Regions from separate parts of the Streptomyces sp. CNP082 genome, predicted to be linked through region 1. Evidence: predicted binding sites of a transcription regulator. Region 1 holds the regulator's gene; the other holds the start of a gene.

Region 1 (7,731 bases):
GGGGGGTGGCCCCGGCGTCGCGGCCGGCGGCGGGGGTGAACTCCAGCGCGTCCTCGCCCTCGGCGTCGGTCACGAACACCACGTGCTCGGCGCCCTCGGCCCGGAACACCCGCGGCATCCGGGCCCGTACGCCCGGCTCCGCGGCCAGCGCACGGGCCGGGCCCTCGCGGTGGGTCACCCAGTGCAGGGTGCCGCGGATCTCGACGGCGCTGCCGCGGCCGGTGTGGTCGGGGCGGGCGGCGCCGAGGTTGTAGCGGGCGCGCAGCGGGCGGGGGCGCAGGTCGGTGCGCTGGCCGCCGAGGCGGATGTCGAGGCGGCGGGGCTCGGTGCCTTCGTCGAGGCCGTCGAGGAGCCACAGTTCGCCGGCGCTGGCGTAGACGACGCGGGTACCGTCGGTGGCGGCGTGGCGGGCGTAGAAGCCGCCGAGTGGGGTGTGGCGGCGCAGCGCGGCGTACGGGTCGGGGGCTGCGGGATCCGGGAGGTCCGCCAGGTCCGCGGAGTACAGCGCGCCGGTGCCCTCGTGGTCGGAGAGGAACGCCAGCCGCCCGCCGGCCCAGAGCGGATACTCGGCGTTGCCGAGGACGGCGTCCAGCCCGGCGGGCCGGGTGAACTCCGCGTCGGGCGCGGTGCGCACCCACAGCCGGCCGGCGGTGCCGCCGCGGTAGCGCTTCCAGTACGCCGCCTCCCGGCCCATGGTCGCGGTGAGCAGCGCGACGCGGCCCTCCGGCCCGTACGCGACGTTCCCGACGGGGCCGAACGGCAGCGTGTGCGCGGGCCCGCCGTCGGTCGGCACGGCGCGCGCCCAGGTGCGGCGCAGCGAGTACTGGCCGTGGGTGGTCAGCGCCAGCACGTCGCCGTCGGGCGTCCAGCCGCGTACGGAGGTCTTGCCGCTGCCCCAGTACGTCAGCCGCACGGGCGCGCCGCCGTCGACGGGCGCGGTGAGGACCTCCGGGTCGCCGTCGCGGGTGGAGGTCCAGGCGACGCAGGTGCCGTCGGGGGCCAGGCGGGGGTGGTCGACCGGCATGTTGTCGGCGCTGACCCGCCAGGCCCGGCCGCCGTCGAGGGGCGCGGCCCAGACGTCGTCCTCCGCCGTGAAGGTGATCAAGTCGCCGTGCAGGTGCGGGAATCGCAGGTAAGCAGGCTGAGTCACGCGATCATCCCATCATGCGAAGGCGGCACTCACCACCGCTTTGCGGTGCGGTGTGACCTTCGTCCTGTAGTCGCTCTGTCCCGGAGTGGAACGAACCGGGACGTAAGCCCGAACTCCTTGGGAAATACCCGCGATCCCAGCGTACGGAACGTCAGGATCCGGGCGTAGGTGGCCTCTCGCCTCAGGACCACCGGCCGGTCGCCGCGAGCACCACCGCACCCGCCGCGGTGCCGGCGGTGGAGGTGCGCAGCACGGTCGGCCCCAGCCGGTACGCCCCGGCGCCCGCGCTCTCGAACGCGGCCAGCTCCTCCGGCGCGACCCCGCCCTCGGGGCCGACCACGAGCACGATCTCCCCCGCCCGCGGCAGCGCCGCCGCGGCCAGCGGCGCGGCGCCCTCCTCGTGCAGCACGGCGGTGAACGCCGCGCCCGCGAGCAGCGGCAGCAGCTCCTTCGTCGAGTGCAGCCCGGCGATCTCGGGGAAGCGCAGCCGGCGGGCCTGCTTGCCCGCCTCGCGGGCGGTGGCGCGCCACTTGGCCAGGGCCTTCTGCCCGCGCTCCGCGCGCCAGCGGGTCACGCAGCGGGCCGCCGCCCACGGCACCACCGCGTCCACGCCGGTCTCGGTCATAGTCTCGACGGCCAGCTCGCCGCGGTCGCCCTTCGGCAGCGCCTGCACGACGGTCAGCCGGGGGCTCGGCGCCGGCTCCTCGCGCACCTCGGCGCAGGTCACCAGCAGCCGGTCGCGGCCCTGTGCGCCGGCCACCGTGCCGTACGCGCCGCGCCCCGCGCCGTCGGTGAGGACGACGTCCTCGCCGGCCTGCAGCCGCCGTACGGACACCGCGTGCCGCCCCTCGGGCCCGGTCAGCGCCAGCACCGCGCCGGGGCGGGCCGCGTCCAGCACGGCGGCGTCGGCGACGAAGACCGGCGCGGTCACAGCACGCCCCCGGGGACATCGCCGGCGGGCTGGGTCGTCCCGGTGAGCGCTTCGGCCAGCTCCCGGGCCAGCAGCTCCACCAGCTCGGCGGCGGGCAGTTCGCGCGCCAGCCGGTAGCCCTGGCCGGCCCACAGCGCCATGCCCTGCGGGTCGCCGACGCGGGCGGCGGCGGCGCGCAGCGGGGAGGTCAGGTGGTGCAGTTGCGGGTAGGCGGCGGGGGCGTACGGGCCGTGTTCGCGTACGAACCGGTTGACCAGCCCGCGTGCGGGGCGGCCGGAGAAGGCGCGGGTCAGCTCCGTACGCGTGAACACCCCGCCGGTGACGGCCCGTTTGTGCACCGCACTGGCGCCGGACTCGGGGCAGACCAGGAACGCGGTGCCGAGCTGCGCGGCGGCGGCACCGGCCGAGAGCACCGCGGCGATCTGCCCGCCGCGCATCAGCCCGCCGGCGGCGATCACGGGGACGTCGACCGCCTCCAGCACCTCGGCGAGCAGCGTGAGCAGCCCGCGGCCCACGTCGTCGTCGCGCGGGTCGTTGCGGAAGCCGCCCTGGTGGCCGCCGGCTTCGACGCCCTGCACGCACACGGCGCCGGCGCCGGCGGCCTGCGCGCGGCGCGCCTCGACGACGTTGGTGACGGTCACGACGGTGTACGTGCCGGCGCGGGCGAAGGCGTCGAGCACGGCCGGCTCGGGGCAGCCGAAGGTGAACGACACCAGCGCCACCGGCTCGTCCAGGAGTATGGCCACCTTGGCGTCGAAGGCGTCTTCCGTGCCGGCCTCGGCGTCGCCCAGCCGGGTGCCGTACCACTCGGCCTCGCCGGCCAACTGCTCGGCGTACGCCTCGATCTGGGCGGGGTCCGGCGGCGCGGAGGGCTGGGGCATGAAGAGGTTGACGCCGAAGGGGCGGTCGGTGACGGCCCTCAGCTGGCGGATCTCCTCGTACATCGCCTCGGGGGTCTTGTACCCCGCGGCGAGGAACGCCAGGCCGCCGCCCTCCAGCACCCCGGCGGCGAGCTGCGGGCAGGATGCGCCACCGGCCATGGGCGCCTGCACGATCGGAAAGGTGAAGAGATCGTTCAGCTCGGTGGGCATGGCCTCATCCTGTCATGCAGGCCGGCCGTCGGCGGCCCCCGCCGGATCATGGAATGCGCACGTCTTCACGCACCGGGGACGCGTACGCCCGACCCGCCGCACCGGGGTCACCTCACCCGACGGGACCCCGGCGGCGACCAGTACGGCTAGCGTCCGCTCCAGGCGTCTTTCAGCCGCGAGAACAGCCCCTGCTGGCCCGGCTTGAACTGGCCCAGCGGACGCTCCTCGCCGCGCAGTTGGGCGAGCTGCCGCAGCAACCGCTCCTGCTCCGGGTCCAGCTTCTGCGGCGTCTCGACCTCGACGTGCACGACCAGGTCACCCCGGCCGCCGCCGCGCAGGTGCGTCACGCCGCGCTGGTGCAGCGGAATCGACTGCCCCGACTGCGTACCGGGACGGATGTCGACCTCTTCCAGGCCGTCGAGCGTCTCCAGATTGACCTTCGTGCCCAGCGAGGCCGCCGTCATCGGGATCGTCACCGTGCAGTGCAGATCGTCGCCGCGGCGCTGGAAGATCGGGTGCGGCAGCTCGCGGATCTCCACGTACAGGTCGCCCGCCGGGCCGCCGCCCGGGCCGACCTCGCCCTCGCCGGCGTGCTGGATGCGCGTGCCGGTGTCGACGCCCGCGGGGATCTTGACCGTCAGGGTGCGCCGCGAGCGCACCCGGCCGTCGCCCGCGCACTCGGGGCACGGGTTGGGCACGACCGTGCCGAAGCCCTGGCACTGGGGGCAGGGCCGGGAGGTCATGACCTGGCCGAGGAAGGACCGGGTGACCTGCGAGACCTCGCCGCGACCGCGGCACATGTCGCACGTCTGCGCCGACGTGCCGGGCGCCGCGCCCTCGCCGTTGCAGGTGCCGCAGACCACCGCGGTGTCGACCTGGATCTCCTTGGTGGCGCCGAACGCCGCCTCCTCCAGCTCGATTTCGAGCCGGATCATGGCGTCCTGGCCGCGGCGGGTGCGCGACCGCGGCCCGCGCTGGCCCGCGGTGCCGAAGAAGGCGTCCATGATGTCGGAGAGGTTGCCGAAGCCGCCGGCGCCGAAGCCGCCGGCCGCGGCGCCGTTCTGCGACAGCGGGTCGCCGCCGAGATCGTAGACCTGCTTCTTCTGCGGGTCCGAGAGCACCTCGTAAGCGGCGTTGATCTCCTTGAACCGCTCCTGGGTCTTCGGATCCGGGTTCACGTCCGGGTGCAGCTCGCGGGCGAGCCTGCGGAACGCCTTCTTGATCTCTTCCTGCGACGCGTCGCGTCCGACGCCGAGGACCGCGTAGTAGTCCGTGGCCACTTATGACTCCGCCAGGATCTGTCCGACGTACCGTGCCACTGCGCGTACCGCTCCCATCGTTCCGGGGTAGTCCATGCGGGTAGGTCCGACCACGCCGAGCTTGGCGACGGCTTCACCGGTGTCGCCGCCAGAACCGTATCCGACGGAGACGACCGAGGTGGAGGTGAGTCCCTCATGGTCGTTCTCGTGACCGATACGTACCCTCATGCCCGGCTCCTTCACCTCACCGAGCAGCCGCAGCAGCACCACCTGCTCCTCCAGCGCCTCCAGCACCGGCCGGATGGTGAGCGGGAAGTCGTGGTCGAAGCGGGTGAGGTTGGCGGTGCCGCCGATCATCAGCCGCTCCTCGGTCTCCTCCACCAGCGTCTCCAGCAGCACCGACAGCACGGTCTGCACCGTGCCGCGGTCGTCCGCAGGGAAGGACTCGGCGAGGTCGGCCACCAGCCGCGGCACGTCGCTGAACCGGCGGGCGACGACCCGGCTGTTGAGCCGGGCGCGCAGGTCGGCGAGGGACTCCTCGCCGAACGGCGCCGGGCAGTCGATGAGGCGCTGCTCGACGCGGCCGGTGTCCGTGATGAGCACGAGCATGACGCGCGCGGGGGCGAGTTGGAGCAGCTCGACGTGGCGCACGGTCGAGCGGGTCAGCGACGGGTACTGCACCACCGCCACCTGCCGCGTCAACTGCGCGAGCAGCCGCACCGTGCGCCCCACGACGTCGTCGAGGTCGACGGCGCCGGACAGGAAGTTCTGGATGGCCCGCCGCTCGGGCGCGCTCAGCGGCTTGACGTCGGCGAGCTTGTCGACGAACAGCCGGTAGCCCTTGTCGGTGGGGATGCGGCCGGCGCTGGTGTGCGGCTGGGCGATGAACCCCTCGTCCTCCAGGGCGGCCATGTCGTTACGCACCGTGGCCGGGGAGACACCCAGGCGGTGCCGCTCGGTGAGCGCCTTGGAGCCGACCGGCTCCTCCGTGCCCACGTAGTCCTGCACGATGGCGCGCAGCACTTCGAGCCGGCGCTCGCTGAGCATGCTGCCCACCTCCGCACTCATCGGTCCCGTCCGGTCGTTCTGCCGCTGGCACTCGACGGCGGGGAGTGCCAGGGTTCCGGGCCAGTGTACGGCCGGGTACGGCAGCTCAGGCAAGGCGACCGGTCACGGTATAGCGTCGGGGCATGAGTGGCGGTTGGGAAGAGCTCGCGCCGGACGTCGTACGGCGCCGCCTGCCCCGCTGGGACGCGACCGCGGGGGCGGTGGGCGGCGCGGAAGGCGTGCTGCTCGTGGACACGGGCGCCTCGCTCAGGGAGGGCGCGGAGCTGCGGCAGGCCGTACGGGACCGCTTCGGCCGCCCCGTGACCCGTATCGCGCTCACGCATCCGCACTTCGACCACGTGCTCGGCACCGCCGCCTTCGCCGGCGCCGAGGTCTACGGCCCCGCGGGCATGGCGGCGCTGCTCCGCGGGCCGGGCCGGGACGAGCTGCGCGCGGACGCTGTACGCCACGGCCTGGACCGGGACGCGGCGGCGGAGGCCGCCGACGTGCTGGTCGCCCCGCGGCACGCGGTGTCCGGCACGTACCCGCTGGACCTCGGGGGCGGCCGGGAGGTGCTGCTCGCCGAGCTGGGCGCGGCGCACTCGTCGCACGACATGGCGGTGTACGTCCCGGGCCGGCCGGCCGTCGTGTTCTGCGGCGACCTGGTGGAGGAGTCGGGCCCCCCGCAGGCGGGCCGGGACGCGGACCCGGCGCGGTGGCCCGCGGCGCTGGACCGGCTGCTGGCGCTGGGCGGGGACGAGGCGGTGTACGTCCCGGGGCACGGCGCGGCGGTCGGCGCGGACTTCGTCCGGGCCCAACGCGACGAGCTGGCGCGGGGCTTGCCGTAGCACCTTCTTGTCGTAGTCTCGCCCCGTGCGCCGCTACGACACCGACCTCACGCCCCCCTGGAAGAAGCCGCAGCAGCCCGCCCCCGAGGTGCCGGCCGACCCGGACCTCGTGGTGGAGGAGGTGACCACGGGATTCTGCGGCGCGGTCATCCGCACGGAGAAGACCGCCGAGGGCCGGACGGTGACCCTGGAGGACCGCTTCGGCAAGCACCGGGTCTTCCCGCTCACCCCCCGCGGCTTCATGATCGACGGCAAGCCGGTCACCCTCGTACCCCCCGGCCGCACCCCCCGCCCGTCGGGCCCCCTGCTCTCCGCCTCCGGCTCGATCGCCGTCCGCGACCACACCCCGCGAGTGGCCCGCGCCGGCCGCATCTATGTCGAGGGCCGCCACGACGCGGAGCTGGTGGAGCGTGTCTGGGGCCACGACCTGCGGGTCGAGGGCGTGGTGGTGGAGTACCTGGAGGGCGTGGACGACCTCCCGTCGGTCGTCGCCTCCTTCGCCCCGGGCCCGGACGCCCGCCTGGGGGTGCTGGTGGACCACCTGGTGCCGGGCACGAAGGAGTGGCGCATCGCGGAGAGCGTGACCAGCGCCCACGCGCTGGTGGTGGGCCACCCGTACGTGGACGTCTGGGAGGCGGTCAAGCCCTCGTCGGTGGGCATCGCGGCGTGGCCGAAGGTCCCGAGGGGCGAGGACTGGAAGACGGGCGTCTGCCACGCACTGGGCTGGCCCAGGGACACGGGCGCGGCGTGGCGCCGCATCCTGGGTTCGGTACGGACGTACCGGGACCTGGAGCCGGCGCTGCTGGGGCGGGTGGAGGAGCTGATCGACTTCGTGACGGCCCCGGGGACGTGAGGGGACGGGGCGGGGTCCGGGCGGGGTCCGGACCGGGGGTCCCAGGCGGGGTCCGGGGCGCAGCCCCGCCGGGGGTCCGGGGCGCAGCCCCGAGCGGGTCCGGGGCGCAGCCCCGCGGGGTCCGGGGCGCAGCCCCGCCGGGGGTCTCGGGGGCGGAGCCCCCGAGTTTCGGGAAGGGGCGGGGACGGGGAACACCCCTTCACTCCGCGACCCGCCCCCGTAGCACCAGCGCCGAACGCGCGTACCGCCGCAACCCCCGCCCCCCGCCACACCCCCCGGCACGCACCGCGGGGAAATCGGGCCGTAACTCGCAGTAACACCCCCCTGATTCGGCCCAAACCGACCCCCGAAAGCCGACTTTCGCCCCGCGGCATGCAGCCCGCCGCCCCCGGGCCCGCAACTCGTGGCAACGCGTCAGCAGCAAGGCGTCAGCGATCTGATCCGAAGAAATCCCCGCCCTATGCTGGCGAGTGGAGGGCACACCACGTCGAACGGGGGTTGCCTCATGGGCGACGACAGCTCAACCGGAGCCCGGCTGCGCGGCTTTCGCCG
Region 2 (7,731 bases), on a different contig from region 1:
CGGGGCCGGGGGGCGGGGGCCGGCGGCGCGGCGCGCCGGAGGGGCTTCGGGAGCGGCGGCCTGCCGGACGCCGGGCGTGCCCGCTAGCGTGCGGCCATGACGACTGCGCTGATTACGGGATCGACGGCCGGCCTCGGCGCCGCCTTCGCGCGCCAACTGGCTGCTTCGGGGCACGACTTGGTGCTCGTCGCCAGGACGGCGGAGCGGCTGCACGAACAGGCCGCGGAGCTGCACGAGCGGCACGGTGTCGAGGCGTCGGTGCTCCCCGCCGACCTGTCGACGGACGAGGGCATCGCGGCGGTGGAAATGCGCCTCGGTGACGCGGAGCGGCCGGTGGACCTGCTGGTCAACAACGCGGGCTTCGGGCTGAAGGGGCGCTTCCTCCAGGTGGCCCTGGCCGACGAGCTGACGATGCTGAAGGTGCACTGCGAGGCGGTGCTGCGGCTGACGACGGCCGCGGCGGCGGCGATGCGGGAGCGGTCGCGGGGTGCGGTGGTCAACGTCGCGTCGTCGGCGGCGTTCGTGCCGCGCGGGACGTACGGGGCGAGCAAGGCGTGGGTCGCGCAGTTCACGCAGGGCGTGGCGCGGGACCTGGCGGGCAGCGGGGTGCGGCTGATGGTGCTGTGCCCGGGGTTCGTGCGGACGGAGTTCCACGAGCGGGCGGGGATGGGGACGGACAACATCCCGGGGTGGATGTGGCTGGACGCGGACAAGGTGGTGGCGGAGGGGCTGCGGGACCTGCGGAGGGGCCGTACGGTGTCGATCCCGGACGTGCGGTACAAGGCGCTGATGGGGGCGGCGAAGCTGGTGCCGCGGGAGGTGCTGGGGCGGTTCTCGTCGGGCGCGGGCCGCAAGTACGGCCCGCGGTAACGGGGTTCCCGGCCCGCCCCGGGCCCCCCGGCCCCGGCCCCGGCCCCCGAGCCCCGAGCCCCGAGCCCCGAGCCCCGAGCCCCCGGCAGCGTCACCGCGGTAGCCCCCTGCCCGGCAACGCTCCGGTGCCGGTAGGCGGAGGGAGGATGTTCCCCGACCCCGCCCCTTCCCGAAACTCGGGGGCTCCGCCCCCGAGACCCCCCGGCGCTCCGCCCCAAACCCCCGCACCCACGCGGCCCCGCCGCACCAGGCCATCGCCCCGAACACCCGACGCCGCCCCACCCCGAAACCCGGGGGCTCCGCCCCCGAAACCAAGGAGACGATCCGTATCGTTGGCCCACGGGTTTCCGGTCACGCAGGGAAGAGAGTCGTCGTATGCGTACCCATCCGCTCGGCAGGACCGACGTCGACGTCACCGAGCTCGGTTTCGGGGGCGGGCCGCTCGGCGGGCTGTTCGCGCCGCTGGACGATGACACCGCGGCGCGGGCCCTGGGTGCCGCCTGGGACGGCGGGATCCGTTACTTCGACACCGCCCCGCACTACGGCATCGGCCAGTCCGAGCGTCGCATCGGCGAACTGCTGCGTGGCAAGCCGCGGGCGGAGTTCACGCTGTCGACGAAGGTGGGGCGGCTGCTGGTGCCCCAGGATCCGGGTGGGCGCATGGACGAGTTCTTCGCCGTGCCGGCCACCCACCGCCGGGTGTGGGACTTCTCCCGCGACGGTATCCGGCGCAGCGTCGAGGACTCCCTCGGCCGTATCGGCGTGGACCGGATCGACGTGCTGTATCTGCACGATGCCGAGGAGCACTTCGAGGACGCACTGCGGCACGGCTACCCGGCGCTCGCCGAGCTGCGTGCCGAGGGCGTGGTCGGGGCGGTCGGCGCCGGGATGTACCACCCGGGGAAGCTGACCCGCCTGGTGCGGGAGACCGACGCGGACGTGGTGATGCTCTCCGGCCGCTACACCCTGCTGGACCACAGCGCGCTGGACGAGCTGCTGCCGGCCTGCGCCGAGCGCGGGGTCACGGTCCTGGCCGCCTCCGTCTTCAACTCCGGGCTGCTGGCGACCGGCCGGCCCGCGCCCGGGGCCCGCTTCGACTACGCCCCCGCAGACCCGGAGCTGGTGCGGCGGGTGGAGCGGATCGCGGACGTCTGCGAGCGGCACGGCGCGACCGTCCCGCAGGTGGCGATGGCCTTCCCGCTGCTGCATCCCGTCGTCGCCGGCATCGTGCTGGGCATGCGCAGCACGGACGAGGTACGGGACAACCTGGCCGCGTTCGGTACGCGGATCCCGGACGGAGTCTGGTCCGACCTGCGCGCGGAGGGGCTGCTGGACGAGCGCGCCCCGACCGCGACCCCGACCGCGCCGTGACGGGTCTGACTCGGGTATGCGGCCGGCCGTCTCCTCGGCCGCGGTCAGGCGGCGCGCCGGAAACCCGCTGCGCTCGCCCCGGGTGCCCCGCACCACACGCCGCAGGGCCTCGCCCCCGTACGGATACGTACGGAGGCGAGGCCCTGTCGTGTAACAGCCCGGGTCCGGAACCCGTCGCCCGACCGGAGGTCAGTGCGCGTGGCCGTGGCCGTGGGCGTGGCCCTGGTCCTCCTCCGGCTCCGGCTTCTCCACCACCGCGCTCTCCGTCGTGAGCAGCAGGGAGGCGATCGACGCCGCGTTCTCCAGCGCCGAGCGGGTCACCTTCACCGGGTCGATGACGCCGGCCTTCACCAGGTCGCCGTACTCGCCGGTGGCGGCGTTGAAGCCCTGGCCGGCCGACAGCTCGCCGACCTTGGAGGTGATGACGTACCCCTCAAGGCCCGCGTTCTCCGCGATCCACCGCAGCGGCTCGACCGCAGCGCGGCGCACGACCGCGACGCCGGTGGCCTCGTCGCCGGTGAGGCCGAGGCCGTCCTCCAGCACCTTCGCGGCGTGGACGAGCGCCGAGCCGCCGCCGGAGACGATGCCCTCCTCGACCGCCGCGCGGGTGGCGGAGATCGCGTCCTCCAGACGGTGCTTCTTCTCCTTCAGCTCGACCTCGGTGGCCGCGCCGACGCGGATGACGCACACGCCGCCGGCCAGCTTCGCCAGCCGCTCCTGCAGCTTCTCGCGGTCCCAGTCGGAGTCCGTGGCGTCGATCTCCGCCTTGATCTGCGCGACCCGGCCGGCGACCTCGTCGGACTTGCCGGCGCCGTCGACGATCGTCGTGTCGTCCTTGGTGATGACCACGCGGCGGGCCGTGCCCAGCACCTCGAGGCCCACCTGGTCGAGCTTGAGGCCGACCTCCTCGGAGACCACGGTGCCGCCGGTGAGGGTGGCCATGTCGCCGAGCATCGCCTTGCGGCGGTCGCCGAAGCCGGGGGCCTTGACGGCGACGGAGTTGAAGGTGCCGCGGATCTTGTTGACGACGAGGGTGGACAGCGCCTCGCCCTCCACGTCCTCGGCGACGATCAGCAGCGGCTTCGACGAGCCGGCCTGCATGACCTTCTCCAGCAGCGGCAGCAGGTCCTGGATGGAGGAGATCTTGCCCTGGGTGATCAGGATGTACGGGTCCTCCAGCACCGCCTCCATGCGGTCCTGGTCGGTCACCATGTAGTGCGACAGGTAGCCCTTGTCGAAGGCCATGCCCTCGGTGAAGTCCAGCTCCAGGCCGAAGGTGTTGGACTCCTCGACGGTGATGACCCCGTCCTTGCCGACCTTGTCCATGGCCTCGCCGATGAGCTGGCCCACCTGCTCGTCCTGCGCGGACAGCGCGGCGACCGCGGCGATGTCGGACTTGGAGTCGATCGGGCTGGCGGCCTTCAGCAGGTCATCGGAGATGGCCGCGACGGCGGCGTCGATGCCGCGCTTGAGCGCGGAGGGGGAGGCGCCGGCGGCCACGTTGCGCAGGCCCTCGCGGACCAGCGCCTGGGCCAGCACCGTGGCGGTGGTGGTGCCGTCGCCCGCGACGTCGTTGGTCTTGGTCGCCACCTCCTTCACAAGCTGGACGCCCAGGTTCTCGTACGGGTCCTCGACCTCGATCTCACGGGCGATGGTCACGCCGTCGTTGGTGATGGTCGGGGCACCGAACTTCTTGTCGATGACGACGTTGCGGCCCCTGGGGCCGATCGTCACCTTCACGGTGTCGGCGAGCTTGTCCACGCCGCGCTCAAGAGCGCGGCGGGCGTCCTCGTCGAACTTCAGAGTCTTCGCCATGGAACGTGGATCCTCTCAAGGGGGCGCCGTAGGGAGCGCCGACGCCCCGGCCCGTTTCGATATGTCCTGCTCGATGAACGGATCCGGGGCGCGGCCTGGTGCGGGAAGAAGCGGGAAGCGCCCCGTTACTTCTCGATGATCGCGAGCACGTCGCGGGCAGAGAGGACGAGGTAGTCCTCGTTGTTGTACTTCACCTCGGTGCCGCCGTACTTGCTGTAGAGAACGACGTCGCCGACGGAGACGTCGAGCGGCAGCCGCTTGCCGTCCTCGAAGCGGCCCGGGCCGACGGCCAGGACGACGCCCTCCTGGGGCTTCTCCTTGGCGGTGTCCGGGATGACCAGGCCCGAGGCCGTGGTCTCCTCGGCGTCGAGCGTCTGGACCACGATGCGGTCCTCAAGCGGCTTGATGGCAACCTTGGTGCTGGCGGTCGTCACGATCCGACCTCCCCCTTCGGAGATCTCGCGGGGTTGAATGTCTGGGGTGGCGACCCTGGTGGATCCGTCGTCGCGGGTGCCGGATCCGCCTCGTCGCTGTGTTGGCACTCTCGCTGGGGGAGTGCCAGAGCCGAGGTTATGCCGCGCTTTAGCACTCGGTCAAGCCGAGTGCCAGATTGCCACCCGTGGCGCCGCCCGCCGCTCGTACAGTCGTACGGGCCACGACCGCCCGCGTCACATGTAGTCCTCCAGCCGGGCCACCGTGAAGCCCTGCCGCTGGACCTCCCGTACCAGCTCCGCCAGCACGTCCGTCATCGTCCGGCCGCCCTGCTGCTCCGGCCCCCGGAAGTGCGCCAGCACGATGTCGCCGGGGCGCAGCCGGCCGCCGCTGCGGTACTCCAGGCCGCTCGCCTTCATCTCCGCCCGCCACAGCGGCATCGCGCGCACGCCGCACGACGCGGCGGCCCTGAGCGTCGCCGCGTCGTACGCGCCGTAGGGCGGCCGGAAGAGCGTCGGGCGGACCCCGAAGGTCTCCGCGACGCGGGCCTGCTGGCGGCAGATCTGGCGGCGCTGCTCGGCATACGGCAGGGACGTGAGGTCGGGGTGGGTGAGGGTGTGGCCGTGGACGGAGTTGCCGAGGCGCCGCAGTTCCTCGAAGTAGCCGTAGTCCCCGCCGGCCGCGGAGTCGGAGAGGAACATGCTGAACGGCAGCCCCAGATCCGCCGCCATCCGGATCAGTTCGGGGTCCTTCGCCCAGCCGTCGTCGATCGTGAGGAAGACGACCTTGTCCCGCGTCGGCACCCGGCCCGTCACGGCCGGCAGCCCGGAGTCCGCCGGCTGCACGGGGCGGCTCGCGGGGGGCGCGGGCGGCGGGTCGAGGGGGCGGTCGAGGCCCCAGTGCCGGTACGCCGTGGGATCGGCGGCGCGGGCTGAATCCTCGCCGGCCTCGCCGGTCCCGCCCGCCTCGCCGCGTTTGGCGTCCCCGCCCGGCAGCGCGCGCGGCGTACGGCCCGCGTGCCGCGCGTCCGGACTCCCCTCCGCGGGCTCGCCTCTGCTCTCCGGAAACCACTCCTCCGTCGGCCGGGCCGCGTCCGCGCAGGCGGTGAGCGCCAGCAGACAGAGGGCGGCTATCGCGGCGGCCGACGACCGCCGCCCGGAGCGGCGGGTGCGCCTCATACGTACTCCTCCAAGCGAGCAACGGCGAAGCCCTCGTCGTTCGCCTTACGGAGCACCGTACGGAGGACGTCGGCCATCGTGCCGCCGAATTCGGAAGGTCCTTCGAAGTGGGTGAGCACGATATCGCCGGGGTGGAACGCGGTGTCGCCCCGGGAGTACGTCCAGCGGCCGGGGAACGCCTCCTGCTGCCACAGCGGCACGAGTTCGATGCCGCAGTCCCGCGCGGCGCGCAGGGTGTCGCCGTTGTAGTTGCCGTACGGCGGGCGGAAGATCCGCGGTGCGGCGCCCATCTCGCGCTTCAGGACGCGCTGTTGGCCGCAGATCTCCTCGCGCTGGGAGGCGTAGGGCAGTTCGCGGAGGTCGGGGTGGTGGAGGGTGTGGTTGTTGACGGTGGTGCCGAGGTCGCGGAGGGCGCGGAAGTAGGCGTAGCCGTCGCTCGCGACCTCGTCGGCGAGGAACGCGCTGACGGGCACGTCGAGTTCGCGCAGCATGCGCAGCAGCTCGGGGTCCTTGCGGTAGCCGTCGTCGATGGTCAGGAAGACCACCCGGTCGTCGGTCGGGACCCGGGTGATGACCGGCGGCAGGCCGGGGCCGCCGCCGGCCGTCTCGTAGCCGGGTTCGGTGGCGAGCGCGGGTTTGGTGCGCGGCGGGGCGGGCGGCAGCAGCGGGGCCGCGTCCAGGCCCCAGGCGCGGGCGGCGGCGAGCCGCCGGGCATGGAGGCGCCGCTGGTGCTGCGCGGTGCGGGCGAGCGCGCGGGCGGGTGCGGCGGCGGGGGCGCCGGCGAGGGCGGGCTTGGCGTCCTGGGCGCCCTCGGTGAGGGGGCGGGGGTGGCCGGCGGGGCCGGAGGAGCAGGCGGAGGTGAGGGAGGCGAGGAGGGCGGTGGTGACGGCCAGGGTGAGGAAGCCCGTGTGGGGCAGAGCTCGTGGGGTCATTTTGCCCTTTTGTCGTATTAGTTAGTGACGCCCGCATCCTCACCGGCACGGACCCGGGTGTCATGCCGCCACGCCGTACGGGCCCCCGCATGGCGGATGCGGGCAGGCCGTCCGGCCGGGTCGCGGGAGGCCGGACACCGCGGGCCGCCGGTCCGGCGGGAGGAGCCGCCCGGGCGTACGCCTCGGGCACGGCGGGAAGGCGGGCGCGGCGGCGCTGCGGCGAACTGCGCTGCGGGCCACGGCCGGGCCTCCGCCCCGGCGGCCCGCGCAGGTACGGCGCCACCCAGCCTCTGCCGCGCCTGCTTCGACGGCGAGTACGGCGGCCTGCGCGGGCAGGCGTCACCGGTCGCGGACAATGGGCGCATGCACGGCCCCGACGCCTCCGCTGGCTCCCTCGCCGGTCTCCTCACCCCCGAGGGGCAGACCCTCCTCGACGAGCTGCGCGACCACGACCCCGCCGACGAGCTGGCCCTCGCCACCCGGCTGCGCCGCACCCACCCCGCCCCGCTGGTCTCCGCCGCGCTCGGCCAGGCCCGGCTGCGGCAGCGGGCGGCGGCGAAGTTCGGGGCGGACGCGGAGCGGATGTACTTCACCCCCGACGGCGTCGAGCAGGCGACCCGTACCGCGGTGGCAGCGCACCGCGCGGCCCGGTTCGCGGCGCTCGGCGTCACCCGGATCGCCGATCTGTGCTGCGGCGTCGGCGGCGACGCGGTGGCGCTGGCGCGGGCCGGGATCGCGGTGCTCGCCGTCGACCGGGATCCGGCGACGGCCGCCGCCGCGCGGGCCAACGCGGCGGCGCTGGGGCTCGCGGAGCTGGTCGACGTGCGGTGCGCGGAGGTGGGGGAGGTGGACATCTCGGAGTACGACGCGGTGTTCATCGACCCGGCGCGCCGGGTCGTGGGGGGTGCCCCGGCCCGCCGGGGCGGAGGGGGTGCCCCGGCGGGCCGGGGCGGCGGACCGGGCGGGGGCGGGCGGGGGCGTGTCTTCGACCCCGAGGCGTACTCCCCGCCGCTGTCCTGGGCCGTCGAGGTCGCCCGCCGCGTCTCGCACGCGGCGCTGAAGGTCGCCCCCGGCATCCCGCACGAGGCGGTGCCGGACGACGCCGAGGCGGAGTGGGTCTCCGACGGCGGCGA

Evidence for each region. The regulator HrcA, encoded in region 1, represses chaperone genes, less so after heat shock. The targets are predictions, from matches to a motif close to TTNGCACTCNGNNNNNCNGAGTGCNAA.
Region 2: groES (co-chaperone GroES) is a predicted target of HrcA. The motif match lies at 4,639-4,665, and genes of this name have one in related genera.

Annotation. Positions count from the first base shown of each region.
Region 1 covers NZ_JCANSZ010000008.1:62,108-69,838, reverse strand. The annotation lists gene B124_RS09830 (S41 family peptidase) at 1-1,150, opposite strand, end outside; gene B124_RS09825 (16S rRNA (uracil(1498)-N(3))-methyltransferase) at 1,332-2,081, opposite strand; gene B124_RS09820 (nitronate monooxygenase) at 2,078-3,172, opposite strand; gene dnaJ (molecular chaperone DnaJ) at 3,319-4,452, opposite strand; gene hrcA (heat-inducible transcriptional repressor HrcA) at 4,453-5,478, opposite strand; gene B124_RS09805 (MBL fold metallo-hydrolase) at 5,622-6,326, shown strand; gene B124_RS09800 (DUF3097 domain-containing protein) at 6,352-7,179, shown strand; gene B124_RS09795 (helix-turn-helix domain-containing protein) at 7,685-7,731, shown strand, end outside.
Region 2 covers NZ_JCANSZ010000023.1:50,308-58,038, reverse strand. The annotation lists gene B124_RS19455 (SDR family NAD(P)-dependent oxidoreductase) at 97-870, shown strand; gene B124_RS19450 (aldo/keto reductase) at 1,246-2,241, shown strand; gene groL (chaperonin GroEL) at 2,431-4,056, opposite strand; gene groES (co-chaperone GroES) at 4,182-4,490, opposite strand; gene B124_RS19435 (polysaccharide deacetylase family protein) at 4,725-5,666, opposite strand; gene B124_RS19430 (polysaccharide deacetylase family protein) at 5,663-6,598, opposite strand; gene B124_RS19425 (class I SAM-dependent methyltransferase) at 6,962-7,731, shown strand, end outside.